Regions from separate parts of the Sedimenticola sp. genome, predicted to be linked through region 2. Evidence: predicted binding sites of a transcription regulator. Region 2 holds the regulator's gene; each other region holds the start of a gene.
What was found. The regulator FliA, encoded in region 2, starts transcription of late flagellar genes. The targets are predictions, from matches to a motif close to GCTAAAGTTNNNNNNNNNNCNGCCGATA.
Positions count from the first base shown of each region.

Region 1: a site for FliA is predicted at 4,276-4,303, ahead of ACQY5R_RS12710 (chemotaxis protein). Genes of this name have one in related genera too.
Region 3: a site for FliA is predicted at 3,798-3,825, ahead of ACQY5R_RS01750 (methyl-accepting chemotaxis protein). Genes of this name have one in related genera too.

Region 1 covers NZ_JBNKFS010000017.1:46,797-57,710, reverse strand. The annotation lists gene ACQY5R_RS12725 (glycogen synthase) at 1-947, opposite strand, end outside; gene ACQY5R_RS12720 (acetoin utilization protein AcuC) at 1,064-2,020, opposite strand; gene ACQY5R_RS12715 (hypothetical protein) at 2,128-3,924, opposite strand; gene ACQY5R_RS12710 (chemotaxis protein) at 4,385-5,338, shown strand; gene ACQY5R_RS12705 (hypothetical protein) at 5,412-6,137, shown strand; gene asnS (asparagine--tRNA ligase) at 6,340-7,737, shown strand; gene ACQY5R_RS12695 (hypothetical protein) at 7,797-8,162, opposite strand; gene ACQY5R_RS12690 (thioredoxin family protein) at 8,373-8,621, opposite strand; gene ACQY5R_RS12685 (permease) at 8,673-9,734, opposite strand; gene sigZ (RNA polymerase sigma factor SigZ) at 9,820-10,356, opposite strand; gene ACQY5R_RS12675 (hypothetical protein) at 10,498-10,731, shown strand; gene ACQY5R_RS12670 (FecR domain-containing protein) at 10,863-10,914, opposite strand, start outside.
Region 2 covers NZ_JBNKFS010000001.1:20,969-31,882, reverse strand. The annotation lists gene flhB (flagellar biosynthesis protein FlhB) at 1-77, shown strand, start outside; gene flhA (flagellar biosynthesis protein FlhA) at 98-2,200, shown strand; gene flhF (flagellar biosynthesis protein FlhF) at 2,288-3,532, shown strand; gene ACQY5R_RS00165 (MinD/ParA family protein) at 3,567-4,406, shown strand; gene ACQY5R_RS00160 (RNA polymerase sigma factor FliA) at 4,403-5,143, shown strand; gene cheY (chemotaxis response regulator CheY) at 5,200-5,574, shown strand; gene ACQY5R_RS00150 (protein phosphatase CheZ) at 5,608-6,321, shown strand; gene ACQY5R_RS00145 (chemotaxis protein CheA) at 6,334-8,553, shown strand; gene ACQY5R_RS00140 (protein-glutamate methylesterase/protein-glutamine glutaminase) at 8,638-9,693, shown strand; gene ACQY5R_RS00135 (flagellar motor protein) at 9,695-10,435, shown strand; gene motD (flagellar motor protein MotD) at 10,435-10,914, shown strand, end outside.
Region 3 covers NZ_JBNKFS010000002.1:99,033-109,946, reverse strand. The annotation lists gene ACQY5R_RS01765 (potassium channel family protein) at 1-294, shown strand, start outside; gene ACQY5R_RS01760 (hemerythrin domain-containing protein) at 511-1,056, shown strand; gene ACQY5R_RS01755 (NAD(P)/FAD-dependent oxidoreductase) at 1,228-2,499, shown strand; gene ACQY5R_RS01750 (methyl-accepting chemotaxis protein) at 2,586-3,764, opposite strand; gene hemH (ferrochelatase) at 3,916-4,935, opposite strand; gene xerD (site-specific tyrosine recombinase XerD) at 5,121-6,023, shown strand; gene ACQY5R_RS01735 (YajQ family cyclic di-GMP-binding protein) at 6,122-6,604, shown strand; gene ACQY5R_RS01730 (DsbC family protein) at 6,620-7,366, shown strand; gene ACQY5R_RS01725 (Stp1/IreP family PP2C-type Ser/Thr phosphatase) at 7,570-8,319, shown strand; gene ACQY5R_RS01720 (FHA domain-containing protein) at 8,357-9,019, shown strand; gene ACQY5R_RS01715 (DMT family transporter) at 9,341-10,234, shown strand; gene ACQY5R_RS01710 (methylated-DNA--[protein]-cysteine S-methyltransferase) at 10,227-10,914, shown strand, end outside.

The DNA.
Region 1 (10,914 bases), on a different contig from region 2:
TTGTCGGTGTTGGAAGAGGTTGCCAAGTATGCAATGAGCATATCCCGATCATTCAGCGGCAGGCTCAACTCCGAGACCAGGCGTTGTCGGTTGAGCTTTTTCAGTTCAAATGAGGTGCTGTCATAGTGCTGTTCGATATGTCTATCGGTGGTGGGACTCCAGTACTGATAGTCCAAACCTGACGGGATGCCATACAGTTGATCACGCCGTTTTTTTATCAGGTGTGCCAGCGGGTGAGAGGTTTGATCTTCCAGTATCTCTTCCCGGAAACCGGCGCTGGTGAGCGCCAGCACGTCGGCCGTCAGCAGTGTTCCCTTTTCGTAGGATATCCGGCCCTGCCTCTCCAGGATGCCGGATTTCAGCAGCTCGACCGGTAGGGCAAGCGCGCTGATCTGATCGCCACGGAATTGGGGTTGTTCGCTTTCATGCAGCGTATAGACGGTTGCAGGACGGCTCCATTCATTTGCCAGGAGGGGAATAGCCAGCGCCGTTTCCCAGCCATTGCAGTGCAGTAGCTCCGGTTGCCAATTGATACCCGCCTGATTGATGGCCATCAAGGCCACAACACGGCTAAAGAGGCCGAATCGAAGCGCATTTTTCGGTTGCGGACGGCCATTTTCGTCGATGTATTGGCTTTCAGGCTGGTCGAATTGTCCGGGTATATCGACCAGATAGAGCGGTAGCCCTGGACTCAAATGGCCCTGTAATAGACGAGCCCCTCGGTGGGTGCCCGGTAATTTGATGGTGGATATCTGGGTAACGCTGTCGAGAGCGGAAAGCAGGGCGGAATAAGCCGGCAGAATCAACCTTACGTCATGACCCATGGTGCTCAGTGCGGTGGTCATGGCGGAGGTGAATGCGGCGAGATCGCTCAGCCCACCCAAGGATTGGATTGCGTGTGAAGCGAATAGAATTCGATATGGATTCGGTGTGAGGACTCTATTCATACTGTTCAATTTTGTCACCGGTCAGGCGCCTTTCCAGGCATGCCATCATAGCGATCGTTTATTATTGTAAAGAGTGAGCGGGTATAAAACAGAACCGCTCGGAGTATATACAACATTTATTGCGTGGGCGAATTTCCAGCTGACGCATCAAGTAAACCGCGTACCACCTGCAGCCATGCCTGGGCAATGTTAGCGTGGTTGTAGCCACCGCCACCCAGGGCCAGAACCCGCCCATTACCGTTTTTCTGTGCATAGTGACGGAGGTAATTGGCCGTTCGGTAGTGCACATCACCGCTGTATTGCAGATGGGTAATCGGATCGCCGGCAAGGCTGTCGGCACCGCACTGCAGGATGATGAATTCAGGCTGGTGCCGTTCCATGAATTCGGTAATTTGCGGCCAAATGTGAAAGAAAATTTCATCGGTGGCGCCCGGCGGCATCGGGATATTCAGCTTTGTGCCACGTGCCGGTCCGCTACCGGTCTCTGTTTTACTGCCCGTGCCCGGGTAGAGGTAGCGTCCATCTTCATGCAGATCTATAAACAGCAGTTCGGGGTCTTGTTCGAAGGCATAGAAGACCCCGTCGGCATGATGGGCATCGATATCGAAATAGAGCACCCGTTGAACGCCATGGCGTTGACGTAAAGCTTCAACAGCAATACCGCAGTCGTTGAAAACACAGAACCCGGCGGAAGAGGTGCGGCTGGCGTGATGCAGGCCGGCGATGGGAACAAAGGCCTGATCGGTATGCCCGAGCATGATTTCATTTACAGCATCCAAAACGGTGCCCACCACTACCAGTGCGATTTCGAACAGGCCGGGGAACACCGGCGTATCCGGGTCCAGCATGCCGATTCCCTGAGCCGAGAGTTGCTGTACCCGCTTTACATATTCAGGAGTATGAAAAAGCAGGGCATCTTCGGTATGCCCCTGCACGGGCGCTTTGATTGTGCACTGTTTAAACAGCTCCGACTGTTGTAAGGCTTGCCAGAATGCATAGAAACGGTCCGGCCCCAGCGGGTGTCCTTCGCCAAATCCGTAGCGTGCGAGCGCTTCACCCGCATAGACAAACATGGCTGGCGCCCCCGGGGCTGATGAATAGGCCCGAAATAGCCGCGATGTAACCGTATGGCGAGACTTTGACAGCAATTGGCCCGTTGTCTACCGACATGGCCGCAGCGTTAGGAAAAGAGTCGGCCGAGCCAGGAGCGCTTTTTCTGCTCCGGCGCGGTGTCATTTTTGTGATGTCGGGATAGAACCGGCCGTTTGATAACGCCTTTGAGGCACTGGTTGCAGATTTCGTTATACAAGGCGCGGGACTCTTTGAGCAGCGCCTCTTTATCGCGCACAAAATAATCACTGACCCCTGAGTTAAAGGCGTCGACGATATCCTGGAATCCGGCAAAGGTTTCTGCAATGACAAACTGGGCTGACTCGTTCTTGAGAAATACCAGTTCATCGATCATTTCCCGCAGAGACTTTTCCTTCTGCTTGTCCGCATCCATCAACCCATGCAGCTTGATTTTCAGAATATCGCTGAACTGCTTGAATTGGGAAACCTTCTCGTCATCCGGTACAAGGATGGAGCGGTCTACCACCACTTTCAGTTGGGCGATATTCTGTATCAGGTGATAGGTGGTGAGGTCGGAAATCAGGCTGCGCATTTTGTCCAGCTCGATTTCGCGCTCTTTGGTCATGACCGCATTGCTGTGGGACAGCAGCGTGGCGTTGGAAAAGAGAATGGAGTAGATCTTGATCCAACTGGCGAGCTGGGTTGGGCTCAGGGCGGTGGATATACTCAAGGCGGTGCGCTCGAGTTCGGCAAAGGGCTTGCTGGCGGCGTTCTGCATCTGTTTGGTGGAGAGTTCGAACACCTCTTTTAGGCAGACCAATTTCTCCAGAGCGACCTTGACCTTCGCCTCATTCTCCTCTGAGAGCTGATTGGCCGTAGGTGCCACCTGTTTTAGGAATTCATTGGTAAAGGCCAACTCGGCTTCAATCATCCGATGGCGGATACGCATCTGCTCTTCGGCGCAGAGGTACTCATCGACAAAGGTGGCCGCCAGTTTGCGTAGAATGGCCGGTTCGTCGCGATTGATCTGTTGCAGCAGATCGTTAAAAATCTTGCGCGCTTTCGGTGAAAGGCTCTCCGGCGTCTTGTATTGCATGACGTAGGTGACTTGGCCGGAGATTTTATTGTAGGCCTCTTCCTGCAGCAGCTGATGTTTCTTGATGTATTTCATCAGACTCAGGAATGCCAGGTGGAGCGAAATCTGGGTTGCCAGGCTGGGCTCGATGCCGGTCGACTTATACTCTTTGAACAGGTTGAATTCGGTCGTTTCCTCCTTGGACTCCTGATCCTTGTCCAGGTGGTAGTCCTCTGCCTGCATCAGCCGGATGATGTTCAACAGATAAGGTTTAACCGACAGATACTTGTAATTGGATCTCAGCAAGCCATAGAGCTGGTTAAATTGGCTGTTTAGGATGGAGGCGTTCTTTAACGGGAAATTACTGTAGGGTTGCAGCAGGTCAGAGACGGTCCGCCGGCCCTGCTCGATCCGAATCAAGGCGTTTTTGTACTCTTCGACCAGGTCATCGGTCAATTTTTTGCTATCGCCATGCTCCGGATTCTGGCGAATCGCCATCAAAAAATCGTCCGGCATCTTGGTCGTCAGATAAACGTTGGCCACCTCTTCGCCAAATTTCTTCTTGAGCTGTTCACCAATCTCAAAGTAATTGGCCTGAATGACTCTTTCGGGGCTGTCGGCCAGGATATCTTCCAACTCACTGATCAGGGCAGTCGCCAGCTCTTCCTGTTTGACAGAAGAGGAGGTGAGTTTGCCCTTCGCCAGTAGCCGGCGATAGGTCGCCATGTAATCAGGGGCATTTTTAATCTGATCGACGAGGCGAATCAGTCCTAGCACATCCTGGCTGTCATATTTCTCCAGCAGTGCTGTCTGCTGTGCCGATAGTTCCATACACTTCTCAACGGGCAAATAACCGATAGGGTTAGTTCATCTCTACCGGTGGCGAGACAACCGGTTACACGATAGTGACCCTGTATACATAGAATAGCCAGATAATGGCAACTTCAAACCGAATATTTAATGCAATGGGTCTCAGTTTTTTCATCTGACTAGACAGTTTAAGCTAACTGGGACGAACGCATAACATCGGTTAGCCGCCACCCCCACACTCAGCGATGGTAAAATGCGCGCCCTCATAAGAATTAAAAGTCTTTATCAGGGTGCCGCAGCTATCCGGTTCAAGGATTTTATTATCAGTAAAAACAAATGATTAGGCAAAGTATATATTGTGAATTGGATTCGACTAAAGCAATCAGCCCAACGGCCGCTATCCTAACCATCTGGAGCTAAAACCAGGGCCTTTCAGGCACGATAAACTCAGGTACTTCAACCCATTGATCGGCGGTATGTAATGGCAAACTTCATTGATTCAGTAGACAGTCGCACACAATTGGCAGGCACCAATCGATTAGAGGTGTTGCTGTTCAGTTTGGGACGCGACTCGATTACCGGAAGGGAGGAGACTTTCGGCGTCAATGTTTTCAAGGTGCGGGAAGTGATGCATATCCCGGAGATTACCCGTGCGCCTGATATGCCCGCCTCGGTGGAAGGGATGGTGAGTCTGCGCGGCAGTATGATACCGATTATCAACCTGCCCAAATTCTGCGGGGTCAATTCTGAGGAAAAGCCCAGTATCCTGATCGTGACCGAATACAACAAGAATGTGCAGGGTTTTTTGGTGCATTCGGTTGACAATATCGTGCGCCTGGCATGGGAAGATGTAAAAGTGCCGCCGGCAATGATGGCGCAACAACACGGCGGATTGGTGACGGCGGTAACGGAGCTGTCCGATAAGCGCATCGTCATGATCATGGATGTGGAGATGGTGTTGGCGAAAACCTCTGGTTTTGGCGAAGGTGAAGAGTTGTTTGAAGGCATCGAACGGCTCGACCGTGATGACATAACGGTACTTTTTGCCGACGATTCGGCCGTTGCCCGCGACCAAATCATTAGAACTCTCGATCATATCGGGGTTAAACACCTCAGTGCGTCCAATGGCGCAGAGGCCTGGGAAAAGATCAAAGATCTGGCCGACAGGGCTGAGGCAACAGGAAATAAAGCGAGCGACTATGTCCAGGTGATCCTCACCGATGTGGAGATGCCTGAAATGGACGGTTATGTCCTGACCAAGAATATTAAGCAGGACCCAAGGTTGGCGGATATTCCGGTCATCATGCACTCTTCGCTCTCTGCCGATGCCAACCAGGAGTTGGGCAAAGGCGTGGGGGCGGATGCCTATGTGCCGAAATTCCAGCCGGTTGAGCTGGCGGCCAAGTTGCAGGAGATTATGAAAGATCGTCTGTGACGATGCCGGGTGTTATTTCGACTGGTTAAAATATCCGTTCTGACATCATTGATATCTATTGGGCGTTATGGCGATGTTGGATTTCATTCCTGATCATCTGCGCCTGTTCGTGGTGATCGGCGGACTGCTGTTGTTGTTATTGTTGGCAGGCAGCCTGGCACAGAAGTATGAACAGTATACGGCCGCCAAGCGTCTCGCGGTTCAGCGTCTAATGGTCGGCATACAGCAGATCGAAGAGGCGATTGATAAGACCCGCGGGGGTGGTCTGCCGCCCGGTATAGGCAAACTCCTACGGAACGAACTGCTGGCCCGATATATCACAGTACGCCAGGTATTTCCCCGACAACCCCAGATCAGTCAACAGGTCATGCAGGCACAAGAGCGTGCGCGATCTGAATCGGAAGGTGCTGCATCGGTCAATGTGGCGGCCCTCTCATCGCTGGATGCCTTTAATCGCTACATCATCGGTCTAAACGAGATCTACGGATTATTGGCCGGGCCGGCTTTGGGACGCAGGCTCCCAGAGACGGATCGGACGGCCCATCAGTTGAAATTGATTGAATTCCAGATCACTGCCGCCAGCCGTTTTTATACCAAGATGGCGCTTGATCACGCGCAGAAAGGGGAGTGGCCAGCGGCGGCCAGAGCGGCCCGCGCCTTGGATTCGTTTCTGATGACCCGGCCCCGAAGCACGTCACTGGCCAGCCAGTTAAAGAGTGAATCCAGGGAACTGGTGGCGGCGATGAGTGATCAGCGTCTCCCCGGTGAGCAACCGGCCGGTCAGCAGCAGGATGCATGAGAGCCCCCCCCTCCTTTTTTCTAAACACCTACCGGTATTGCGTCTCCCCTGTATCAGTCATGCATGTATAATCCGGCAATCTGGCCCGCAACGGCCTGACCTGAAATCTGACCCGGCGATCTCATGATCAGCTCTTCGCCAGCCAGGCTGCGAATGGCAGATTTCCAGGCAATGTAAACCGCAGATTATTCGGATAATGGCCATGCCCAATTTTGCTATCAAAACCCTGCTCTCCTCTACCGCTGCCATCGGCAGCGAGGTGACCGTCCGCGGCTGGGTGCGTTCCCGACGTGACTCCAAGGCCGGCATCTCCTTTGTCAACGTTTATGACGGCTCCTGTTTCGATGCCATCCAGGCCGTGGTGCCCAGCAGCTTGCCCAACTACAGCCGTGATGTGCTGAAGGTGACCACCGGCTGCGCCGTGGAGATTACCGGGCAACTCAGCGAATCGGCCGGCAAGGGGCAAGCCTTGGAGATCCAGGCGTCGTCCCTGTCTGTGATCGGCTGGGTGGATGATCCGGATACTTATCCCATTGCCAAGAAACGCCACACTTTCGAATATCTGCGGCAGGTGGCTCATCTGCGCCCCCGGACGAATGCCTTTGGCGCCATTTCCCGTGTACGCACCACCCTGGCGAGTGCCATACATCGCTATTTTCATGAGCGGGGTTATCACTGGGTGAATACCCCGATTATCACCGCCAGCGACTGTGAGGGGGCGGGTGAACTGTTTCGGGTCAGTACCTTGGATTTAAACAATTTACCGCGCGCTGGCAGCGGCGGGGTCGATTTTGAAGCCGATTTCTTTGGTCGGGAAGCGTTCCTGACCGTTTCCGGTCAGCTCAATGCGGAGGCCTACGCACTCGCGCTCAGCAAGGTGTACACCTTCGGACCCACATTCCGGGCGGAAAACTCCAATACCAGCCGGCATCTGGCGGAGTTCTGGATGGTTGAGCCGGAAGTGGCTTTTGCCGATCTGCATGACAATGCGGCGCTGGCCGAAGATTTCCTCAAATACATCTTCAAGGCGGTACTGGATGAACGGCAGGATGACATGGCTTTCTTTGCCGAACGTATCGACAAGGAAGCCATTACTCGGCTGGAGACGGTGATCGGTAGTGATTTCGAATACATGGAGTATACCGATGCGATCGACATTCTGCGTAACAGCGGGCACGCCTTTGAGTTCCCGGTGGAGTGGGGGCTGGATCTTCAGTCGGAACATGAACAGTACCTGGCCGAGCGGCATGTGGGTCGCCCGGTTATCCTGATGAACTATCCGGCCTCGATCAAAGCCTTCTATATGCGTTTGAACGATGATGAGAAAACGGTGGCGGCGATGGATGTACTGGCACCGGGTATTGGCGAGATTATTGGCGGCAGCCAGCGTGAAGAGCGTCTCGATGTGTTGGACAGGCGAATCGCCGATCTGGGAATAGCGGGGGATATGGGCTGGTATCGGGATTTGCGCCGTTATGGAACGGTGCCCCACGCCGGCTTCGGTATGGGGTTTGAGCGGGTGGTGAACTATGTTACCGGCATGGAGAATATTCGGGATGCCATCCCGTTCCCCCGCACACCGAAACATGCCCCTTTCTAGGCGGCAGTCATATTTGTGTTGATCAACGCGGGGGATTACAGTACCGGCACCCGGGGCATTTAATGCTCGATTTCATCATTCTTCAAGCCTTCACGGGCTGCCATATTATTTGCCGATTGCTGGATGAAAATCAGCAGCACGGTGTGGAGTACGGCGAGGATGATCCCCAGGCAAGCGGCGATGGCCAGCAACGGGAAGGGTAGCAGGCTGGCGAACAGCAGAGAGGCGATAAAGCAACCCAGTATCAGCTGGCCGGAGCGGAAGATATAGCGCCGCATAAAGGGGCGAAGATGCAACAGGTTGTAGCGGTGGATGCGATCCCTTTCATGTCGGCTGGCGTGCTTTCCGGCAACCCGATGCGGCAACGCAAAGGGGGAGAAATACATGGCGATAAGCCGCATTAATGAATTATCGGGTTGATTCACCGTCGCACCTTCTGGATCCGTTTTGACAGAGGGATTTTCACCCCTCCTGCCTAAACTATAGTTGCGATTGGAGCGGGGTGGGGGTGCTTTATGCGGCGTTTAACCGGTTGTTGTTGCAGATCAACCGAGCGACAGGGTAATCGTGTTTGGTATCCTGGGCTGTTGTCCCGGACTTATCGTGTCGCCACAATCCCCATCCAGGATATCTCCTTAATGGGTCGAACTTCCCATCAGCCAGCCGCGGATAGCCGCTTTGGAAGGGATGCCGCCGGCGTGCACCACCTGATCATCCAGTATCACGCCCGGTGTGCTCATGATGCCGTATTTCATGATTTCGCTCAGTTCCTCCACCTTTTCCAACACAATCTCCACCCCCTCGGATCGGGCCTCTTCCTCAATCAGTTTGAGCGTGATTTTGCAATTGGCGCAGCCGGTGCCGAGTACTTTGAAGGTTTTCATGCTATGTCTCCCAAGTGAATGTCGTCAGGGTATTGAATCGTTGAGGATGAATCAGATCAGTAGATTGAACAGATAGCCAACCAGTAAAATGCCACCGGAAACGACCCCGATGAAGGTGATAATCAGCGGTAGTTTAAGTACTTTACGCAGGATCAGTATCTCCGGCAGCGAGAGGGCGATAACACTCATCATGAAGGCCAGGGTGGTGCCGAGTGCAGCCCCCTTGCCGATCAGCGCCTCGACTACGGGAATGATGCCCGCGGCGTTGGTATACAGGGGTACACCCAGCACCACTGCCGCCGGTACCGACCACCACGCTTCCTTGCCCATAAAGGAAGCCATGAAATCTTCCGGTATAAATCCGTGAATGGCGGCGCCGACCGCGATACCGATCAGGATGTAGGGCCAGACCTTACCGACAATCTCCGTGACATGATGCCAGCCGGCCTGGAAGCGTCCTTGCCAGCGGATGCCGGCGTTGCTGGCCGGTGTGCCGGTGCCGGTCGCGATGTCGCGCACCCAATCCTGCAGGTGTCGTTCCATACCCAGTTTTCCGATCAGCAGGCCGGCAACAATGGCTACCGAGAGGCCGAGTGCCAGATAGAGTACAGCTACCTGCCAGCCGAACAGACCCAGTAACAGTGCCAGGGCCACCTCGTTCACCATCGGCGCTGAAATCAGAAATGAAAAGGTGATACCGAGGGGCACGCCGGCAGAGAGAAAGCCGATGAACAACGGCACCGCCGAACAGGAGCAGAAGGGGGTGACGATACCGAGCAGAGCCGCCAGTGAATTCCCCAGCCCTAAGCGTCTGCCGGCAAGCAGGGTGCGGGTACGCTCCGGGGCGAAATAGGTCTGGATGATGCCCATGAAAAAGACAATCCCAACCAGCAGCAGGAGCACCTTGGGGGTGTCATACAAAAAGAAATGGATCGCCTCGCCCAGGCGAGTGGTGCGATCCTGGCCGATCTGCGCGAGTATGAAGTCGGCAAAGTCGGTGAGGTGTGTATAGGCCAGAAACCAGGCGGGCACGGCAAAGGTGATCCCGGCCAACCAGGGAAGGGTCCTGGAAGAGGGAAGGTCACGAAGGATTCTGGCGGGTGTGTCGTGCATCTATTCGTCTCCAAATCTGTTCCTGACAAAGAAGACGAATCAGCGTGCAAAAGGATGCACTTTTTTTATACGCGACGGCGTGGGATCAAGGCAGCGGTGGGCGCGGGGTAAAACAGCACACCTTGCCGGACTCGTCATAGCGCACCTGGCAGGCAATTTTCAGATGCTGTTTCAGGCGTCGACGTGCCCGCTGGATGCGTGACTTGGCGGCGGCAAGGGTAAGACCTGATCGGCGGGCGTATTCGGCTTGGGTGAGGCCGTCGATGTCACACAAAGTGATCGCTTCACTGTCCGCCGCCGGCAACTCCTTGAGGACGCGCGGCAGGCATTGGCTGAGATCATCCACGGCTGGCTTTTCATCCGGCGAGTAAGCCGGTATATCGGCGGCTATTTCCTGGTTAATCCGGTGTGTCCGGCGCCAGTCAATCAGTCGGTTTTTCGCCACATGGAACAGCCAGGCGCGGCTGTTCTCCAAGCGACAGAAGCGACTCCCTTCGGCCAGCGCTTTGAGGAAGGTGTCCTGTAGCAGGTCTTCGGCAAGTGCAACGTCACTGACCTGACTACGCAGGTAGTGCCGCAACGCTTGCTCATGTTGAACCCAAGCTTCCAGGATACAGTTCATCGGGTCAGTATAAACGCCCTCGTTGCGCCAGTGCCATTTACAACCAGGTTTTTTGCGTTTGATCCCAGCTTAATGTGCCTGTAATAAGTGCAGGGTTTAATAGGGCGCTAATTTTAGTGTTGCAGACGACAGGTTATTGAAATGAAGGGAAAATATCATCCGAATCCGGCACTGAATGAAGGCTTCCATTATCAGCGGGAACTGGAGAGGCACCTGGAGAGGCTGAAGCGGGCACCGGAGTCCGAGGCGTATCTGGGTGCGCTGCTGGATTCGGTGGAGCAGTTTCGTGAAGCGCTGAAAGCAGGTCGTGCCACGGTTCCACCCGAGGGGATCTTTAGTCGACACGCCTCAGCCGATATACGACGCTGTGCCTAGCCGAGCGCTGATAAAGCCATCCCTGTGCTACGGGAACCGCTGAATTTATCAGCGGTTCCCTGGGTTTAAACGAGCGTTGACGTTGTCTTGGTTTGAGTCCTTGGCCCCGGCAGATACCGGGGCCAATTCCGTTAGAGCAGTAGAATGCCCAGTACCCCGGTCATCAAGGTGTAGATCCAGCTG
Region 2 (10,914 bases):
ATGTGCCGGGTCAGGGTAAACGGCCGTCTGAACCTGATGAATTGCAGATACCTGACGAGTTAAAGGTACCTGAGTAGATCTATCTGGAGTCTGAATAATGGATGCGACAGCGATCCTCAACAATGTGAAGGCTTCCGGTGCTCGGGGGCTGGGCGCACCGCTGGTCCTGGTGATGCTGCTGGTGATGGTGGTCATCCCGTTACCTCCGCTGGCACTGGATATCTTCTTTACCTTCAATATCGCCCTGTCGCTGATTGTTGTCATGGTGGTGGTGTACACCCTCCGACCGCTTGAATTCAGCGTATTTCCCAGTCTCCTGCTGGTGGCGACCCTGTTACGTCTGGCGCTCAATGTCGCCTCGACCCGCGTGGTGTTGCTGGAAGGGCACCAGGGTGGGGATGCCGCCGGTAAGGTGATCGAGGCGTTTGGCGCCTTTGTGATCGGCGGCAACTACGCAGTAGGCTTGGTGGTGTTTGCCATCCTGGTGATTATCAACTTCGTGGTGGTCACCAAGGGTGCGGGGCGTGTTTCGGAAGTCAGTGCCCGTTTCACTTTGGACGCCATGCCGGGCAAGCAGATGGCTATCGATGCCGATCTCAATGCGGGGTTGATCGATCAGGATGAGGCCAGGGCGCGACGTGAAGAGGTGGCCCAAGAGGCCGATTTTTACGGCGCGATGGACGGTGCCAGTAAGTTTGTCCGTGGCGATGCCGTGGCCGGTATCCTGATCCTGTTTATTAATATCCTGGGTGGCCTCTCCATTGGCATGCTGCAGCATGACTTGGATCTGTCGACGGCGCTGCGTTTTTATGCGTTGCTGACGATCGGTGACGGACTGGTGGCGCAGATTCCGTCGCTGCTGCTCTCCACTTCGGCGGCCATCATTGTTACCCGGGTGGCCTCCTCAAAAGAGGACATGGGTGGGCAGATCATCACCCAACTGTTCACCAATCCCAAAGCGCTGACCATTACCGCGGTGGTATTGGGTCTGATGGGTATTATCCCCGGTATGCCAAATTTTGCTTTTCTGACCCTGGCTGCGCTGGCAGGAGGCGGTGCCTGGTGGATAGTGCAGCGTCAGCAACGCGAGCAAGTGGCGGCGACGGTGGAGACCATGCCGGAGCCACCGCCATTACCCGAACAGAAAGAGCTAACCTGGGAAGATGTACAGCCGGTCGACATTATCGGTCTGGAGGTGGGATACCGCCTCATCCCGTTAGTGGACAAGAATCAAGGCGGGCAGTTGATGAACCGTATCAAGGGCGTGCGCAAGAAGTTATCCCAGGAGTTGGGCTTTCTGATCCAGCCGGTACATATTCGGGATAACCTAGACCTCAGCCCCGGTGGATACCGTATATCGCTAAACGGCGTCACCATCGGTGAAGCCGAGATCTACCCGGACCGGGAACTGGCGATTAATCCGGGCAGAGTGTTCGGGACGTTGCAGGGCGTAACCACCACCGATCCGGCCTTTGGTCTGGAAGCGGTCTGGATCGACGCCTCACAGCGGGATCAGGCACAGACCCTGGGTTATACCGTCGTCGATGCCAGCACGGTTGTGGCGACCCACCTGAGTGAGATATTGCAGTCGCATGCCCATGAGTTGATTGGGCATGAAGAGGTGCAGCAGTTGATGGAAGTGCTTGGCCGCAGTGCGCCGAAATTGGTGGAAGATCTGGTGCCGTCGGTTCTGACATTGGGGCAACTGCTGAAGATACTGCAGAACCTGCTTTCGGAGGGCGTGCCGATCCGCGATATCCGCACGATTGCCGAAACATTGGCGGAATACGGTACCCAGAGTCAAGACCTCGGCGCTCTGACCGCCAAAACCCGGGTCGCACTCTCTCGTTCGATTGTTCAGCAACTTGTTGGTCCTGTTGAAGAAATTCCTGTTGTGGTGTTGGATCCTGGATTGGAACAGATATTGCAGCAAACGATTCAGCCTACCCAAGAGGGGGGCGTCGGGTTCGAACCCGGTCTGGCCGAACAGTTACAGAAAGCGCTGGTCGAAACCGCCAGCCAACAGGAAACAGCAGGACAAGAGAGTATTCTTCTGGTCGCGGCGCCCATTCGCATGTGGATGGCGCGTTTCGTCAAGCACAGCGTGCCGGGCATGAGCGTACTCTCGTATAACGAAATACCGGACAACCGCAAGATCAAAGTGGTTGCCACGGTGGGCAGGCCCAATGCAGACACATAAGGCAGCCATCGCTAAACGGTCGATCATTTGAAAATGGCGAGTTAAAGAGCCGTTTGATCGTGTAGCTGGCTGCAGGGAAAGCTAGGTATGAAGATTAAACGCTTTTTTGCATCGGATATCAGGCAGGCATTGCGACAGGTTCGCGAGGCGCTGGGCTCCGATGCGGTCATTCTCTCCAACAAAAAGGTCGATGGTGGTGTCGAGCTGGTGGCGGCTATTGATTATGATGCCGCCGCCTTTATCCCCTCGCCGGAAATCCATACGAAACCCACGCTGGAGCCGGTCAAATCGACCCGCCAGGAGCGGAAAAGTGCTCCCGCTGCCGCATCCACCCCACCTGTAGCTTCTGTGGCTGCATTGAAGGAGCAGGTAATTCCCAAGGTGGAGTGGAGTCAGGATCCGGTCCTGGTTGAAATGCGTCAGGAGATGCGGGCACTTCGTCGTATGATGGAAAATGAGCTTTCCGGATTAAGCTGGCGGGAGATGGGACACCACAAGCCGGAGACGCGTGACCTTTTCCGCAAACTGATGGGACTCTCCATCAGTCCCGATATCTGCGGTGAGCTGGTTGAAAGCGTCACCGACGTAGAGACAGCTGACCAGGCTTGGAGAAAGGCACTCTATTATCTTGCCAACCAGATCCAAACCGTCGGTGATGATCTGCTGGAACAGGGCGGAGTGTTTGCGCTAATTGGTCCTACCGGTGTGGGCAAGACCACGACAGTGGCTAAGCTGGCCGCCCGTTTTGCCCTGCGTTACGGCACCCGTCAAGTGGCGTTGATCTCCACAGACAATTACCGCATCGGCGCCCAGGAGCAGTTAAATACCTATGCCAGGATCCTGGATGTCCCGGTACGATCAGCTGGCACTCGCGAAGAGTTGGCTGTGGCGCTGAACGGATTGACCGGTAAACGGTTGATATTGATCGATACGGCCGGTATGAGCCAGCGTGACGTCAGGCTGAGTGAACAGCTGGCACTGCTGGATGTGGCCGGTCAGGGTGTGCGCAGCTTCCTGACCCTCTCTGCCGCCACCGATTACTCCTCCATGGAACAGGCGATCAGCGCGTTTGGTGCGGCCAAACCCGAGGCCTGTATTTTGACGAAAGTGGATGAGGCCGGTTCACTGGGTGGTGCGCTTTCAGCGTTGATACACAAGGCGCTACCCTTGGCCTTTTTTGCTGACGGTCAGAAGGTACCCGAAGACCTCCATTTGGCTCGTTCGCATACGCTGGTCAGCAAGGCCGTGGCATGTAGCAATGGGGGCGCGGAGTATTCCGACGAATACCTGGCCCTGGCGCTCGGAGGTGCGAGAGCAAATGCTCATGGTTGACCCAATAACTGATCAAGCAGCAGGATTAAGACGCATGGTACAGCCTACACCGGTACGGGTAATCGCGGTCACGGGAGGTAAAGGCGGAGTCGGTAAGACCAATATTTCGGTAAACCTGGCCGTTGCCATGGCGGAGATGGGGCGTCGAGTGATGTTGCTCGATGCCGACCTTGGGCTCGCCAATATCGATGTGGTATTGGGTCTGCATCCGCAGTACGACCTGTCCCATGTGTTAAGTGGTGAACGCTCTCTGGAAGAGGTCGTATTGCAGGGGCCGGCCGGCATTCGGGTGGTGCCCGGGGCATCGGGTGTGCAGCAGATGGCCGAATTGAGTGCCGCTGAGCATGCCGGTCTGATCCGCGCCTTCAGTGATGTGGGCGGCGATCTGGATGTGTTGATTATCGACACGGCGGCGGGTATCTCCGATACTGTGGTCAGCTTTAGTCGAGCGGCGCAGGAGTTAATCGTGGTGGTTTGCGATGAACCGGCATCAATCACGGATGCTTACGCCATGATCAAGCTGCTCAACAGGGAGTATGGGCTGGATCGGTTCCGTATTCTGGCGAACATGACCCGCACGGCTGAAGAGGGGCGCAATCTTTATAACAAGATGTGCCGTGTCACAGACCAGTACCTGGATGTTATGCTTACCTACATGGGCAGCATTCCTTACGACGAAAATCTCAGAAAGGCCGTGAAATCACAAAAACCCGTGGTTCAAGCCAACCCGCGTAGCCATATCGCAAAAATATTCAAGAATCTGGCGCAAAAGGCCGATAACTGGCCTGTACCGGACGGTGCTAGCGGGCACCTGCAGTTCTTCGTGGAACGGCTGATTCAATACACAAGTCAGAGCGGGGAGATAGGCCGGTGAACGGATTAGCGAGCTATACCGCGATTCAGGAGATGGATGCCGACACCTTGGTGAACCGGCATGCGCCACTGGTCAAGCGTATTGCTTATCATCTGATGAACCGTCTGCCACCCAATGTTCAGGCGGATGATCTGATACAGGCAGGGATGATCGGTTTGCTTGAGGCAAGCAGAAATTACGATCCCAGCCAGGGGGCCAGCTTCGAAACTTATGCAGGGATTCGCATACGGGGAGCCATGCTGGATGAGATTCGGCGTAGCGATTGGACTCCCCGGTCAGTACATCGGAAAGCCAGAATGGTCGCGGATGCCATGCGATCCATAGAGAATGAACAGGGGCGGGATGCACGGGATGTAGAAGTGGCAGAGATACTGGATATGAATTTAGTTCAGTATCATCGCATTCTGCAGGATGCGGCGGGCTGCCGGATCTTTAGTATTGAAGAGCTGCAGGCGGTGGGCGAGCTCCCCTACGACGGCAACGACAGCGAGTCGGCGGGGCTGTTTGACGGCATGCAGAAAGACGCCTTTAAGAAGGCCCTGGCAGAGGCTATCGCCGGTTTGCCGGAAAGAGAGAGATTGGTTATCGCACTCTATTACGACGAAGAGATGAACTTGAGAGAGATTGGCCAGGTTCTTGGCGTCAGTGAGTCCAGGGTGTGCCAGATACATAGCCAGGCGACGTTGCGACTACGCGCCCGCCTGGCAGATTGGTTATCCGATACAGATGAGTTCTGATCGGTTTATGAAAACGCATAACGGCATCGAGTTTGGAGGTTGCCTTGAATAAAAACATGAAGATTCTCATTGTGGACGATTTTTCCACAATGCGACGGATTATTAAGAATCTGCTTCGGGACCTGGGGTTTACCAACACTCAGGAAGCAGACGATGGTAATACCGCTTTGCCCATGTTGCAGTCAGGTAACTTTGATTTCCTGGTAACGGACTGGAATATGCCGGGTATGACCGGTATTGATCTGCTGAAGGCGGTGCGTGCGGATCCGAATCTGGTGAAATTGCCGGTGTTGATGGTAACGGCTGAGTCAAAGCGCGAACAGATCATTGAGGCGGCACAGGCAGGTGTCAATGGATATGTGGTGAAACCGTTCACCGCCGTAACTCTGGAAGAGAAGATAAGCAAGATTTTTGAACGTGTAGGCAGCTAAGCGTCAGCATGACAAATCCGTCTGGAGAACTGTATGGATAGTGATGAACGTCTGATGCTGGCAAGACAACTGGTTGAACAGCTTGAGGCAGGCAACGAGGAAGAGGCGACGCATATTAGCGCCATGCTCTCGGAAGGTGTTGAGAGCAAACTGTTTGTTGAGGTAGGGCGGCTCACACGGGAGCTGCATGAGGCGATCAATGAGTTTCTGTTGGATCCCCGCATCAATGAGATGGCACAAATAGATATTCCGGATGCCAGTGAACGATTGACCTACGTAATCAGCATGACTGAAAAATCCGCCAATAAAACCTTGGGAGCCGTAGAAGCAGGGTTACCGCTGGCGGATGACCTGGGCAAAAAGGCACTGGCAATTTCAGCGCAATGGGAACGCTTCTGCAATCGGGAGCTGTCGGTCGATGATTTTCGGGAGTTGAGTAAGGATTTGGGTAGTTTTCTGACCTTGACAACGGAAAGGTCGAAGCAGTTGCATAGTCATTTGACCGATGTGTTGATGGCTCAGGACTTCCAGGACCTGACCGGACAAATTATCCGGCAAGTGATCACCCTGGTACACGATGTTGAAGACAAGCTGGTACAGCTGGTTCGGATATCCGGCTCAAAATTGCCAGAAAAACAAAAAGATGCAAAGAAACTGGAAGGACCCGTTATTCCCGGCATTGATCAGGGCAATACGGTCAATGGACAGGATGATGTGGATGACCTGCTATCCAGTTTGGGCTTTTAGAGGTGTCGAAGCATGGCCATTGATATGGATGACGAGATCCTGCAGGACTTCCTGGTTGAGGCCGGGGAAATCCTTGAGCAACTGAATGAACAGTTGGTGGATCTAGAACAACGCCCCGACGATTATGATCTCTTGAATGCGGTTTTTCGTGGCTTCCATACCATCAAGGGCGGCGCAGGTTTTCTGAGTATTGACCCGCTGGTAACGGTTTGCCACCGCGCAGAGGACGTATTTAATCTTTTGCGCCAGGGGCAGCGTCGGGTAGATGCGGTCCTGATGGACGCCGTGCTCCAGGTGCTCGACGTTGTTAATGAGATGTTTGCCAAGGTGCAATCGGGTGAAGAGCCGGATGACGCTGACCCGGTATTGATTGAAACGCTCCACCAATTGGCTGTTCCTGAAAGTGAAGTAGCGGATGAGGTTCCTACTGTTACATCCGCAGCCGAATCTGAGCCCGAACCCGAATCAGACCCCGAACCTGCCCAGGTGGTTGAGGCAGCAGGATCGCCTGTCGACCCGGCGCTTGGCGGCGATGATATTACCGAAGAGGAGTTTGAAAAGCTGCTGGACCAGCTTCACGGAACCGGCAAGCACGGCGGCGTTCCCGCTCAAGCCGACCCGGTGAAAGCGGAGCCGGTAACTGAGGCGGCTCCCGCTGGCGGTGATGACATCACTGAGGAAGAGTTTGAAAACCTCCTGGATCAATTGCATGGAAAGGGGCAGTTTAAGGGGGTGCCGACGGCGGCTGAAGAGAAGGCGGCCGCCGCCAGGGCCAAATCGCCTGTCCCCCAGGTCGCCGCTGCCGCGACGGCAGACTCCGATGAGATAACGGAAGAAGAGTTCGACGCCCTGCTCGATGAATTGCATGGCAAGGGTCAGTTCGGCGCGATCAATGGCGTGGCGGAAGCTCCGAGCGCCAAGTCAAGTGCTGCCGCCAAGCCAGCTAAACCGGCCTCAAAACCGTCGGAAAAGCCGAAGCCGACTATACAGCGATCTGCCCCTGAAAAAGCAAAGGCCCCAGAAAAAAACGACGCCGGACAAGCCCGCAAGGCCCCTCCGGCTACGGCAGAAACCACTATCCGTGTTGATACCGCCAGGTTGGATGAGATCATGAATATGGTCGGCGAACTGGTGTTGGTGCGCAATCGTCTGGAAACGCTCAAGGCCAAGCTTGGAGACGAAGAGGTAGCCACGGCGGTAGCCAATCTGGATGTGGTGACTTCGGATCTGCAGAACTCGGTGATGAAGACCCGCATGCAACCGGTGAAAAAGGTATTTGGCCGTTTTCCCCGGGTGGTGAGGGATTTGGCACGCAGTCTCAAGAAGGAGATCGATCTTGAACTGCACGGTGAAGAGACCGACCTGGATAAAAATCTGGTCGAGGCGCTCTCCGATCCCATGGTGCACCTGGTGCGTAACGCGGTGGATCATGGCATCGAAAGTCCGGATGAGCGGGAAGCGGCCGGCAAGCCCCGTAAAGGCAAGGTGGTACTTTCAGCGGCTCAGGCTGGCGACCATATCCTGCTGACGATCGCTGATGACGGTAAAGGCATGGATCCCGATGTGCTGCGTCGCAAGGCGGTTGAGAAGGGCATGATGGATGAAGAGGCCGCGGCGCGTCTGGATGATAAAGATTGCTATAACCTGATATTCGCGGCCGGGTTCTCGACCAAGACAGAGATCTCCGATGTTTCGGGACGCGGGGTCGGCATGGACGTGGTGAAGACCCGCATCGCCCAGATGAATGGCCAGGTTGAGATTGACTCCGAGTACGGAAAAGGGAGTTTGATCACCATTAAACTGCCGCTGACACTGGCCATTCTACCAACCTTGATGGTGGTTTTAGGTACGCAGCCGTTTGCCTTGCCGTTGGCGAGTGTGGTGGAAATATTTAATTTGGATCTGCGCCGTACCAATGTAGTGGATGGACAGTTAACCATCATGGTTCGTGAGCGGGCGTTACCGCTTTTCTACCTGCATAAGTGGTTGGTGCCGAACAGTTCGCGGGAGAACCGTGAATCGGTCGGTCACGTTGTCGTCGTGACGGTGGGCAATACCCAGGTCGGATTGGTGGTGGATCATCTGATCGGCCAGGAAGAGGTGGTTATTAAACCTCTAGGCGCTCTGTTGCAGGGCTTGGACGGCATGGCAGGGGCGACGATTACGGGTGACGGTAATATAGCCCTGATCCTTGATATCCCGGGGCTGATGAGAAAATATGCCCGTCGCTGATCGCCAATCCAATTCGCGAGAGGTGGTTGCGGTAAGTTTTAATCGTCTCCTGCCAACTCCAGGTAATCAGCGAGATGCGCACCCATGATTGCCTCCCGGGTGCGTGTACTGATCGTTGATGATTCGGCCTTCTTCCGCAGAAGGATAGCCTCTATTCTGGGCACGGATCCGGCGATAGAAGTGGTCGGTTTTGCCGGTGATGGACAGAGCGCAATACGGGAAGCCCGGCGGCTGAAGCCGGATGTGATCACCATGGACGTGGAGATGCCGGTACTCGATGGCATCAGTGCGGTAAAACGTATTGTGGCGGAAAATCCGACGCCGATCCTGATGTTTTCGTCATTAACCCACGAAGGGGCCAAGGCGACGCTGGATGCGCTAGAAGCGGGTGCGGTGGATTTCCTGCCCAAGCAGTTCGATAGTTCAACGGGTCAAGAAGCATCGAAACTGCTGGTCCGGCGGGTGTTGGCAATCGGAACGCGCGGCGTCACGCGTCGGCTCGGTACCATTATACGACCCCAACCGTCCGTCAAGCCTGTCGAGCCCAGGGCAGTTGCTCCGGTCCATCGCGGAAGTTACAAACTGGTGGCTATTGGGGCATCCACGGGTGGGCCGGTGGCTATTCAAACGTTGCTCGCTGCACTGCCCAGCGATTTCCCCTTGCCGATAATCATTGTTGTGCATATGCCGGCCAGTTTTACCCCGGCCTATGCGGAGCGGCTCGATACCCAGTGTGCCGTTAGCGTCAAAGAGGCGGTTGATGGTGATCTGCTGCGTCCGGGACACGCCTTTCTTGCGCCGGGTGGCAAACAGATGATTCTGGAACGCCGCGGAGAGGGGGCTGTCATCAGAATCAAGGAGAGCACTTCGGATCAGACCTATCGTCCATGTGTGGATGTGAGTTTCGGATCAGCCGCCCGTTTGATGCCACGTGAAGTGTTGGCCATTATTTTGACCGGAATGGGGGCGGATGGAAAACAGGCGGCACGTGCACTCAAGGAGGGAGGTTCGACTATTTGGTCGCAAAGCGAGGAGAGCTGTGTGGTATACGGAATGCCTCAGGCGGTAGAAAAGGCAGGGCTATCCGATCGTGTACTAGCCCTGGCGGATATCGGCCCCAATCTGATCAAGGCGGTGTGATGTGGATTATCTGAGCATAGTCGGTGTCATTATCGCCTTTGGCGCAATCCTGGGAGGGAATGCGCTGGAAGGCGGCGAGGTAGGGGCGCTGGCTAACGGGCCGGCGTTGGTGATTGTGTTTGGCGGCACCGTGGGTGCCATCATGCTGCAGACGCCGATGTCGGTGTTTTTGCATGCCCTGCGTTCGGCGGGAAGTGTCTTCAAACCACCCAGGCAACAGTTGAATCCCACCATCAAAAAACTGGTGGATTGGAGCAATATCGCCAGAAAAGAGGGCTTGCTCGGACTGGAAGAGATAGCGGAAAAGGAACCGGATCTGTTTATTCGCAAAGGTATGCAACTGTTGGTAGACGGCAGTGAGCCGGAAGTTATCCGCAATATTCTGGAAGTGGAGATAGAGACCCGTGAGCACCATGATTTGCAGGCGGCCAGGGTCTTTGAGGGTATGGGCGGATACTCGCCTACGATCGGTATTATCGGTGCTGTCATGGGCCTGATTCATGTCATGCAGAATCTAGCGGACCCCGGCAAGCTGGGTAGCGGTATCGCCACGGCATTTGTGGCTACAATTTATGGTGTCGGACTGGCAAACCTGTTTCTCCTTCCGTTTGGCAACAAACTGAGGGCGTTGGCGCTGACCCGGACACATTATCGGGAAATGGTGGTGGAAGGTATCGTATCCATTGCCGAAGGGGAAAACCCGCGCAATATTGAATCCAAACTTCAGGGATACATTATCTGATGGCGCGCAGAAGACGGCATGAGGAGCATGACAACCACGAACGGTGGTTGGTCTCCTATGCCGATTTTATTACCCTGCTGTTCGCTTTTTTTGTCGTGATGTACTCCATTTCGTCGGTCAACGACGGTAAGTATCGGGTGTTGTCCAATACCCTGACGGAAGCTTTTGTTGCCCCGGTACGCAGCAAGGATCCCATCCAGGTCGGTGAGGAAGTGCGTACCCTTGAGCCGCAGATGGGTGATCCGGTTATTCCGGAGCAGAGCCGTCCCCAAGAACTGAGTTCAGACCCGATGTCCGAAAAGCAGGGTGGCGATTCCATTGTCGAGATCCGGACACTGGATGCAGTCCAGGACTCGCTGTCCAAGTCGCTCCTTGAGTATGCCGATCAAGGGCTAGTTAATGTGACCCACACGGATAGGGGGATAGAGGTCGAGATGAAGAGCAGTATGCTCTTCGATAGCGGCAGCGCCCGACTTTCG
Region 3 (10,914 bases), on a different contig from region 2:
CCGGTCACGCGAGAGAATACACTTCCCGTCATCTGCTTGCTGTTGAAACGCGGAGGGACAAGTCTGATGCTGCCTGAAGGTAGTGAAGGGGTCAGATTAGGTGATCGGTTGCTGTTTTGCGGGCGCCGCCAGGCACGCGACCGCATGGAGTGGTGTCTGCAGAATACCCATGCGCTGAATTATATTCTGACCGGAGAGGTAACCTCGGGCGGTTGGATTTGGCGAAAACTGGGACTGAAAAGCCGTGTAACGCTAACGGGTCAGCAGGTGGCAAGTAAGGATAATGGTGGTTGATGGGGGGCCGAGCTGAAATTATTTCAGTGAGGTGCAATGGCCCAAGATCGGTTAGGATGAAGGTCTAGCCTGGCCCCGGATGAACCGGCTGAAAAGCGTTAGCATGCTCTGAAGAGCGGTTCGTCTACGCGGAGCTGACACGAATTTTATGGGATAGCAAAAAATATGCTTATACCCAAATCACTGGATTCTTAGCTTGTTATATGGAGGCATCCCATGCATTATCTATTGGAAAAACTACATAAAGATCATAGGAATCTGGAGAAAATTCTCGATCTGTTGACGGCTCAGCTGGATCACTTTCTGGCAGGACGTGAGTCCGACTTCGATCTTAAGATTGAACTGCTGGAGTACATGGAGGCCTACGCCGATCAGGCGCACCACCCGCTGGAGAATGCCATGTTTACGGTGGCGAAGCCTCTGGCTGGTGAAAAGGCTGATCTAATGGATCGCCTGATGCAGCAGCATCAGGAACTGGCGCATTTGACCCGTACCTTTCGCAACTCCCTGGAGAATATCTATCAGGGCGGGGTGATGCCGCGGGAAGAGCTGGAGGTGCAGGGCAGGGAGTTTATCGCGCTGCAGCGCCTACATCTGGCGCTGGAAGAGCAGGAGGCGTTTCCACTGCTGGAGCAAGTACTGCAGGAGAAGGATTGGGATCAGATTGTTGAACAGTCCCCCAATCATGCGGACCCGGTGTTCGATAAGCCGGATAAAATCCGTTTTCAGACTCTGTTTGAGTATCTGAGTAAGGTCGAATAGAGGTGTGGCCTTGCACGACACAGGTGGATGTCGTGTAAGGCCAGTCAGGATGACGGCGTGTATTAATAAAGAAATCACCGTAGGATTCAGGAGTAGAAACCGATTGATTCAGTGCCGGCTGGGCATGTATAGATCATTGTTAACAGCGACGTTCCTTGGGAGGAAGAGAGTATGGCTCATATCGTTGTATTGGGGGCAGGTACAGGGGGTATGCCCTGCGCCTATGAATTGAAAGAGGCACTGGGCAAAGAGCATCAGGTCACGGTAATTAATGAGCGGGAGGAGTTCCAGTTTACCCCTTCCAATCCCTGGGTGGCGGTGGGTTGGCGCGACCGCGCCAGCGTGACCTTTGACATTCGTCCTCACCTGGAACGTAAAAACATCGGCTTTATCGCCAAACGCTGCAGCAAGATTGATGCGGTAAACAATACTCTTGAGATGGAAGATGGCGAGGTAGTCAGCTATGACTACCTGGTGATCGCCACCGGCCCCAAGCTGTTCTTTGAAGAGGTGGAAGGCGCCGGGCCGGCTATCGGAAACACCCAGTCCATCTGTACGGTGGATCATGCACTGACCGCCTATGATGCTTACCAGAAGCTGTTGGATGATCCCGGACATGTCATCATCGGTGCCATGCCGTTTGCCAGCTGTTTCGGGCCAGCTTATGAGTTTTCATTCATCATGGATGCCGATCTGCGTAAGCGCAAGATTCGCGACAAGGTACCCATGACCTACGTAACCTCCGAGCCCTATATCGGTCACCTCGGATTGGGTGGTGTAGGCGATTCCAAGGGGTTCCTGGAGTCTGATCTTCGCGCGCACCACATCAACTGGATTACCAACGCCAAGGTCACCAAGGTTGAAGAAGGCAAGATGCACGTCGAGCAGTATGATGACGGTGGCCATCTGGTGAAGACCCATGAACTGGAGTTTAAATACTCCATGATGCTGCCGTCGTTCAAGGGTGTGGATGCGGTCGCCAACGTGGAGGGGCTCTGTAACCCCCGCGGTTTCGTTTTTGTCGATAGCCATCAGCGTAATCCGACTTATCCGAATATCTACTCGGCGGGCGTCTGTATCGCCATTCCGCCGGTTGAGGCGACAGCCGTACCGACCGGAGCCCCCAAGACCGGTTATATGATTGAGTCCATGGTTACGGCGATCGTGCATAACATCGCCGATGAATTGGCGGGACGTGAGTTGTCGACCAATGCTACCTGGAACGCCATCTGCCTGGCCGATATGGGTGATACCGGTGCCGCCTTTGTGGCTCTGCCGCAGATCCCGCCGCGCAACGTAGCCTGGTTCAAGAAGGGCAAATGGGTGCACATGGCCAAGATCGCCTTCGAGAAGTATTTCATCCGCAAGATGAAGAAGGGCACATCCGAGCCGATCTACGAGAAGTACATCCTGAAGATGTTGGGTATCGGCAAGTTGAAATAACGGTCACCAACCGAAACAGAAAGCCCGGCGATTAGCCGGGCTTTTTTTGTGCCGCGAAGTGATCACCTGGTCGGGAAATTGGTGAATCAGTGCTGGAACTGCTCCAGCAACTGTTTCAACTCATGTGCCTGATGACTCAGGTTGGTGCTGGAGTTGGCGACCAGCTGTGCACCTTGGGAGGTGCTGTGGGAGGCGTCATCGATACGTCCCATGTGCTCTTTTACCGTGACGATCAGGGTGTTCTGGGATGTGGCGGCCGTGGACAAGCTGTTGCTGATCTGGTTGACCGAGGAGATAGTACCGGCGATCTCTGCCAGCAGTTCCGCCGCCCGCTCGAAATGCTCTTCTGTCTGCATGGCGCGGTTACGGGCGTTCTCCATCACGTTCACGGCCGAACGTGAACCTGTCTGCAGTTGGCCGATGATTTTTTCAATCTCTTCGGTGGATTCCTGGGTGCGGGTTGCCAGGGTGCGTACCTCATCGGCCACCACGGCAAATCCGCGCCCCTGTTCGCCGGCACGGGCGGCTTCGATGGCGGCATTCAGTGCCAACAGGTTGGTCTGCTCGGCGATGTTGCGGATGACATCCATGACGATACCGATACTGGCACTTTTCTCATCCAGTTGTCCGATCACTTCACCCGCTTTGTTCATATCCGTGATTAACGCCGAGATGGAGCCGATCGCCTCGGTGGCAATCAGGGTACCCTCTTTGGCGTGCTGGTCGGCCTGTTCGGTGGAGTTGGCCGCTTCAATGGCCATATCCGAAACTTGGTGAATGGTGCCGCTGATCTCGTCAATCGCCTGGACCGACTGATGGGTCTCTTCCTTCTGTTGGGCCGCCTGCTCCCGGGCCTGATTGGCGATTTCAGCAAGCTGGTGGATATTCTCATCCAAGGCGTTGGTGGAGTGGCCGATGCGGCCGATCATGTTGCGCAGGTTGGTGGACATCAGGTTGAAGCTGTTGATGATTTCGCCGATCAGATCATGGCTCACCATGGTGCATTGGTGGCTGATATCGTTGTTGCTGATCGCTTGGGCGACTTCGGAAATCCGTTTCAGGCGCCGCAGCAATACTTGCTTGCAAACCCAGTAATTAGCTATGCCGATGGTCAGGCCGGCAATCAGGCAACCGATGTTGAACCAGAGCTGCATGCCGGGCTTCCATTCCACAAAAAACTGCGCATAGAGGGGAAAGAGCAGTCCCATTGCCAAGCCAAAGCCCAAATAGGCCATGAGAAGTGTGCGCAGAATACTTGGCTTCATAGACAATTACCTGATTGTTATTGGGTAACTGAATAGCGGCAATACCTCCTTGATCTTTATGGTCATTAATATAAGTATTTCTTATTGATGTGATAAGTGTAGGTGGCTGTTGCGGTTCGGACGACCAACAGATTGCACCGGGCCGGTTTGGTTAGGGGTGCCGCCAGAGATGTTTGGTCACCAGACCGGTGAGGGCATCGATATGCGTCGGTCTGTCATTCAGTGCCGGTATGTAACGGTAAGTTTGTCCACCAGCAGCGAGATAGTATTCCCGGTTTTCTTCCCCGATCTCCTCCAGTGTTTCCAGGCAGTCGGCCGGAAAGCCGGGGCAGATAACATGGACCCGTTTCACGCCCTTGGCACCCCACTGTTTCAGGGTTTCATCGGTATAAGGTTTTAGCCACGCCTGCCGGCCGACCCGTGACTGGAAGGTGATTGCCCACTGTTCCGGTTTAAGTGCCAGGGCGGCCGCCAATCGCTCAGCTGTAAGCCGGCACTCATCCGCATAGGGGTCGCCTTGATCGGCATAGGTTTGGGGAATGCCGTGAAACGAGAGCAACAGGCGGTCGCACTCACCTTCGGTCTGGGTAAATTGCTGTACGCTCTCTGCCAGAGCATGGATATAGCCCGGATCATCCGGATAGCGGTTGATAAAGCGTAGCTCGGGTAACCAGCGCCAGCGCCTTAAGATACGGCTGATTTCGTCGAAGGTGGAGGCGGTGGTGGTGGCCGAATACTGCGGGTAGAGCGGCAGCACCAGGATACGTTGTGCATTGGCTTGGCGCAGGGTTTCCAGCCCATCCTCAATTGAGGGAGAGCCATAGCGCATGGCCAGCACGACCTTGGCTGGGCTCTCCAGCCTTTCATCAAGACGCTGCTGCAGCGCGTCGGCGATCGCCCTGGAGATGACCAGGAGGGGAGATCCTTGATCTGTCCAGACTTTGCGATAGGCTTCGGCGGAGCGTTTTGGTCGGATACGCAGAATGACGCCGTTCAGTATCAGCCACCAGATCAAACGGGGAATCTCCACGACCCGGGGGTCGCTGAGAAACGCTTTCAGGTAACGCCTGACATCGGTGACCGAGGGGGAGTCAGGTGTTCCCAGGTTGGTGATCAGGATACCGGTGCAGGGAGGGGTTCGGTTATCGGGAGCGGGTCCGTGAAATCGCATGTGCTGCTTCGGGTGGCTGACATAAGTTCGGCCTATGATCCCCTATTCTACCGGTGAGGCGCAATGCCCGACCCGGTGATAAGGGCGGCGTGCCGCCGCTCGGTGTATGATGACGGCACCGCCCGGGACTTCCGTTGTCTGGGGGGCGAATTTAACCGGCGTGAGACATAGGTGGATGAGTGGCTATGGTGGAAGCAGCGGACAGCGCGATCATTGAGCGTTTTGCCGATGCGTTGTGGATGGAGCGTGGGCTCAGCCGCAATACCCTGTCTGCCTACCAGTCCGACCTGGTCAAGCTGGCGGAGTGGCTGATCCGTCAGCGTCATACCAACCTGTTGCAGGCGAGCCAGGATGACCTGCTGGCGTATTTGGCGGCACGGGCGGTGGCGGGCAAAAAGGCGCGCTCCTCGGCGCGTATGCTCTCCTGTCTCCGCCAGTTCTATCAACACGCGTTGCGAGAGGGGTGGGTTCGGTTGGACCCTTCGGCGCAGATCGATTCCCCGAAACTGGGACGTCCCTTGCCCAAGTCGCTGACCGAACAAGAGGTGGAAGCGCTGTTGGAGGCGCCGGAGATTGACGATGCCGAAGGGATGCGGGACCGTGCCATGCTGGAGTTGCTCTACGCCACCGGCCTGCGCGTTTCCGAATTGGTCGGTCTACAGTTCTCCCAACTTAGCCTGAATCAGGGGTTGGTCAAGGTGATGGGCAAGGGGGGCAAGGAGCGGCTGGTTCCCCTGGGCGACGAGGCGGTGGAGTGGCTAACCCGTTTCATCCGTTCGGCTCGCCATGAACTTTTACATGAGCGGCCCAGTGACGACGTGTTCCCCACTCGACGCGGGGCGGCCATGACCCGGCAGGCGTTTTGGTACCGGATCAAGAAACACGCTGTCACGGCGGGTATCAACAAACACCTTTCACCCCACACCCTGCGCCACGCCTTTGCCACCCACCTGTTGAATCATGGCGCCGACCTGCGGGTGGTGCAAATGCTGTTGGGACACAGTGATCTCTCCACTACCCAGATCTATACCCATGTAGCCCGTGAACGCCTGAAGAGTATGCATCAGCAGCATCACCCCCGTGCCTGAAGGAAGGTCCATGGGGGATCATCTGTTGGGCCGCGCTTGACGGCGGGCAATATGGTAGCCTTATCCGACCCGAAACCGAGTATAGAGGAGTGAAACCCGTGCCATCATTTGACATCGTCTCCGAAGTGGATATCCAGGAGGTTCGCAATGCCGTCGATCAGGCCAAGCGCGAAGTGTCTACTCGCTTTGATTTCAAGGGAACCAAGTGTAGTTTCGAATTGAAGGATGCCGAGGTCACATTGAAAGGTGAGCAGGAGTTTCAGCTTCAGCAGATGATGGATATCCTGCGGCAGAAAATGGTCAAGAGGAAGGTCGATATCGCCTGCATGGATATCAAGGATCCGGAGACCACGCTGAATGCGGCTACCCAGAAGGTGTTGATTAAACAGGGCATCGAAACCGACACGGCCCGCAAGATGGTGAAGAAGATCAAGGGGAGCAAACTCAAGGTGCAGGCGCAGATACAGGGCGATCAGGTGCGCGTGACGGGCAAGAATCGTGATGATCTACAACAGGTTATTGCGCTGTTCAAGCAGGAAGACTTCGACCTGCCCCTAAAATATATCAATTTCCGGGACTGAGTCGAGGGGATGCGGATGCAGCGGTGTCGATGGCTGATCCTGGTCTTGCTGTTATCGGTTATGAGCGGCGTGGCTGCTTCCGTGAGCGAAGCGGAACAGATCGACCAAGTGCGAAAAAGCCTGGCCCTGCTACTGCCGGAAGTGCTTCCGGAAAGCATCCGGCACACGCCGATACCCAACCTGTTCGAGGTGGTGGTGGGGACGCGCCTGGTCTACGTGACCGGCGATGGCCGTTATCTGATCGAGGGTGAAATTATCGATCTGGAGCAGCAAAAAAACCTCACCAATCCCCGTCTCAACGCGGTGACTGTGGCGGCTATTGATGCGATTGGTGAACAGAATATGCTGATCTTCGAACCGAAGGAACAGGCCAAACACACCATCACTGTATTTACCGATATCGACAGTGCCTACAGCCGAAAACTGCATCAGGAGATCGAGCAGTACGCCCGTCGTGGCATCCGCGTCCGTTACCTGTTTTTTCCGCGGGCCGGGCTGGAGAGTCATTCGTTTAACAAGGCGGTAGCGGTATGGTGTGCCCCCGATAGGCGGGCGGCACTGGAACGGGCGATGGCCGGCGAGCCGATCGATTCCCCTTCCTGCCCGAATCCGGTACAGCAGCACTGGCAGTTGGCGGGGCGCATGGGCGTCTCCGGTGCGCCGGTACTGGTACTGGATAACGGGGATATGTTGCCGGGTTATGTCTCGGCGGAACGGCTCTCTGAAGTCCTGGACAAAATGCAGCGCTTGCAACAGCCGTGATACCGTTTGCCTGGCTGATCCGGACGACCTGGAATCGTTCGGATGGCCAGCTTGCAGAAATGTGCAGTCGTTTACAGATTATTCCGCGCTGGTAGCTGAAGATTCAAGTCTGATAGAAAAGCTGCCGATACCACGGTCATGGAAAGACAGTGCCACACTGCGAGGGTGATCTGAACCGACCGGGTCAGGATCAGTAAACAAATATGAAAGTAATGCCCATCAGCGCTGTCACCTGCACCGATACCGGTCGGGTCCGCGAGATCAATGAGGACAGTGTGGCGGCGCTTGAGGCATACGGACTGGTTATTTTAGCCGATGGGATGGGAGGCTATAATGCAGGTGAAGTGGCCAGTGAACTGGCGGTAGAAACCATTACCGCCAATTTGTTGCCGCTCTATACTGACGATGAGATGGTGCCGGCGGCAGAGTTGATCGGTCCGGCGGTCGAAGCGGCCAATGAGATGATCCTCGACACGATGCAGGCCGAGCCGGCCTACCAGGGTATGGCTACCACCGTGGTCATGGCGCTGTTTTGCGATAATCGGGTGCACTTTGGGCATGTGGGTGACTCACGGCTATACCGTTTTCGTCGTGGAGAACTGGAGCAGTTGACGCGCGACCACTCCATGGTACAGGCACTGGTGGATGAAGGGATGTTCGACACGATACAGGAGGCGCTGGATGCCGGCGTCAAGGGCAATATCCTAATTCGTGGGCTGGGTATCCATGATGCGGTGGAAGTGGACGTGGGCGTCTCCAGGGTCGAAGCGGGTGATCTGTATCTACTCTGTTCGGACGGCCTCAGCAATATGGTCGCTGATCCGGAAATGCGAGATATATTGAGACAAGCGGACGGACGTCTGCAAGAGGCCGCCGATCGGTTGTTGCAAATGGCACTGGACAATGGCGGTCTGGATAATGTGTCACTGGCACTGGTAAACCCACAACCTTAATGTGAATGCGGCCAGAGAAACTGGGTCGGGAGTAACGATGGAAAAGCTGGTTATTAAGAAAGATGATGTGCTGGTTGATGAGATGCCGATTGATAAACAGGTATTCACAATCGGTCGGGACACGGAGTCCGATCTGCAGCTGAACGATCCTTCGGTGAGTCGACATCACGCTACGATAAAGCGAATCTATACCGATCTCTATATCGAGGACCTGGGTAGCACCAACGGCACCCAGCTGAACGGGCGGACCATCACCAAGCATGTACTCAAAGCGGGCGACCAGTTGGTCATCGGCAGCTTCCTGCTGGATATGGTGGCCGAGGCGCCCGAGGAAGAAGAGGCTGACTTGGACAAGACGGTGGTGATTCAACCGGAGGCAGTGGCGGCCGCCCGTGCCAGCCAGGCCAAGCCGGTAAGAAAACTGTTGCCCAAGAGTGCCACCCTACGTTTCTTCCGCGGCCCGAACAAAGGCAACCTGGAAAAGATCGACCGCTCCCTCTATACGATTGGGAAACCGGGGGAAAATGTGGCGGTAATCGCCCGCCGCCCCCAGGGTTTCTATCTGCTGCATATTGGCGGTTCCAGTTTCCCCCGCATCAATGACAAGGAGATCGACTCCAAAGGTGGCGTGCAGCTGCAAGAGGGCGATGTGGTCGAGGTGGGAGAGTTCATGGCGGAGATCTCCTTCGCCACCAAATAGCGGTGGCTGTTCGTTCCACCTTACGTCGCCTTGTCTGCCCGGCGGTTCACCCCGCCAGGGCCGCTCACCGCTGTTGAGCGTATCCTGTTCCCATCTCCTATCCTGGTATACAGGTCGATCAGACGGCATCTCCCACTACCTTCCCAAATGGCAACAGCCGACGTTCCTGTGCAATAGCAAGAATCGGGTGGCCTCACCGGGTCGTCGTATCTATAGTTGCCTTAACCTGAATCCTTCGCGAATTATCCGGGGTAACCGTTAATCACGGCCAGTTCCGGCCCCATTTTTTGTCGGCTCATTTTCCCCGATAGGAGTCTTGATATGGATAGTGCCAGTTTTGTACGTCTCTTCAGCTTGGCGGCGATCTGGGGTGGCTCGTTTCTGTTTATGCGCATCGGCGCACCGGTGTTGGGAGCCGCCTGGCTGGTGGAGTGGCGAGTCGGGTTGGCCGCGCTGTTTCTGGCGCTGGTGGGTTGGCATCTGCGTAAGCGTCTGCAAGCTGCGGCCCATTGGCGGCATTATCTGGTACTGGGGCTCTTCAATTCGGCGTTGCCATTTTTGCTGTTCAGCTACGCCGCCCAGACGCTTTCCGCGTCGCTGTTGTCGATACTGAATGCCACGGCGCCAATCTGGGGCGCGGTAATTGTGGCGCTGTGGACCCGCTCCCCGCTCGCTGCCAAGACGCTGACCGGTCTGCTGTTGGGGATTGTCGGGGTTGCCCTGTTGGTGGGGTTCGACAGCGTGGCCTGGCGTCCCGGTGCGCCGCTGGCGATCTGCGCGGCACTGGGGGCGGCCTTCTGTTACGGCATTGCCTCCACCTATGCCCGCACGGCCCGGACGGTCGATGCCTTTAGTAACGCCCACGGCAGCATGTGGGCCGCCACGTTGTTGCTGTTGCCGGTGGTGCCGTTTTTCCCCATGTCCGGCACACCGGATGGATCGGTGATCGCCTCGGTCGTGGCCTTGGGGATTCTCTGTAGCGGTATCGCTTACCTGCTCTATTTCCGCCTGATCCAGGATTTGGGTGCGCCATCGGCCCTGACGGTCACTTTCCTGATCCCCATGTTCGGGGTGTTCTGGGGACACCTGTTTCTGGATGAGGTGGTCGGCTGGTACACCTTGGCCGGATCGCTGGTGGTGATTGTCGGCACGGCCCTGGTGACCGGCTTCTCACCGCGCCAGCTATTTCTTTCGAAGGTCGGTCAACATGCCTGAATCCCCTGACAGTGAAGGGTCGCTTCAGTATTCGCGCGTCGCCCGGGCGATTCGTTATCTGCAGTCGCATGCCCGGCGGCAACCGTCGCTGGCCGAGGTGGCCGCCGAGGTGGGATTGAGCGAGTACCATTTCCAGCGTCTGTTCAGCCGCTGGGCCGGTGTCTCGCCAAAACGGTTTCTGCAATACCTGACCAAGGAACGGGCCCGGCAAGTCTTGCAGGAGTCCCAATCGCTGCTGGATGCCAGCCTGGAGGCGGGACTCTCGGGTCCGGGGCGCTTGCACGACCTGATGATCAGTTGCGAGGCGATGACTCCCGGACAGATCAAGGCTCGGGGAGCGGGACTTGAGATCGGTTACGGTTGGAGTGAGAGCCCGTTCGGCATGGCGCTGATCGGTTGGACGCCGCATGGGATTTGCCACTTGGCTTTTCACGATGAGCCGGAGAGCCGTTTCGAGGAAGAACTGGCCGGGTTCTGGCCCGAGGCCCGCCTGCGACAGGATGCCACGCAGGCAGGCCGATTGGCGGCGCAGATCTTTCCGCGCCAACCGCGGCCGGGCACGTTGCATCTGGTGCTGCGGGGTACCAACTTCCAGATCAAGGTGTGGGAAGCGTTGCTGCGGGTCGCCGCCGGGGAGTTGGTCTCCTATTCACGATTGGCGGCCCTGGCGGGTTCACCCG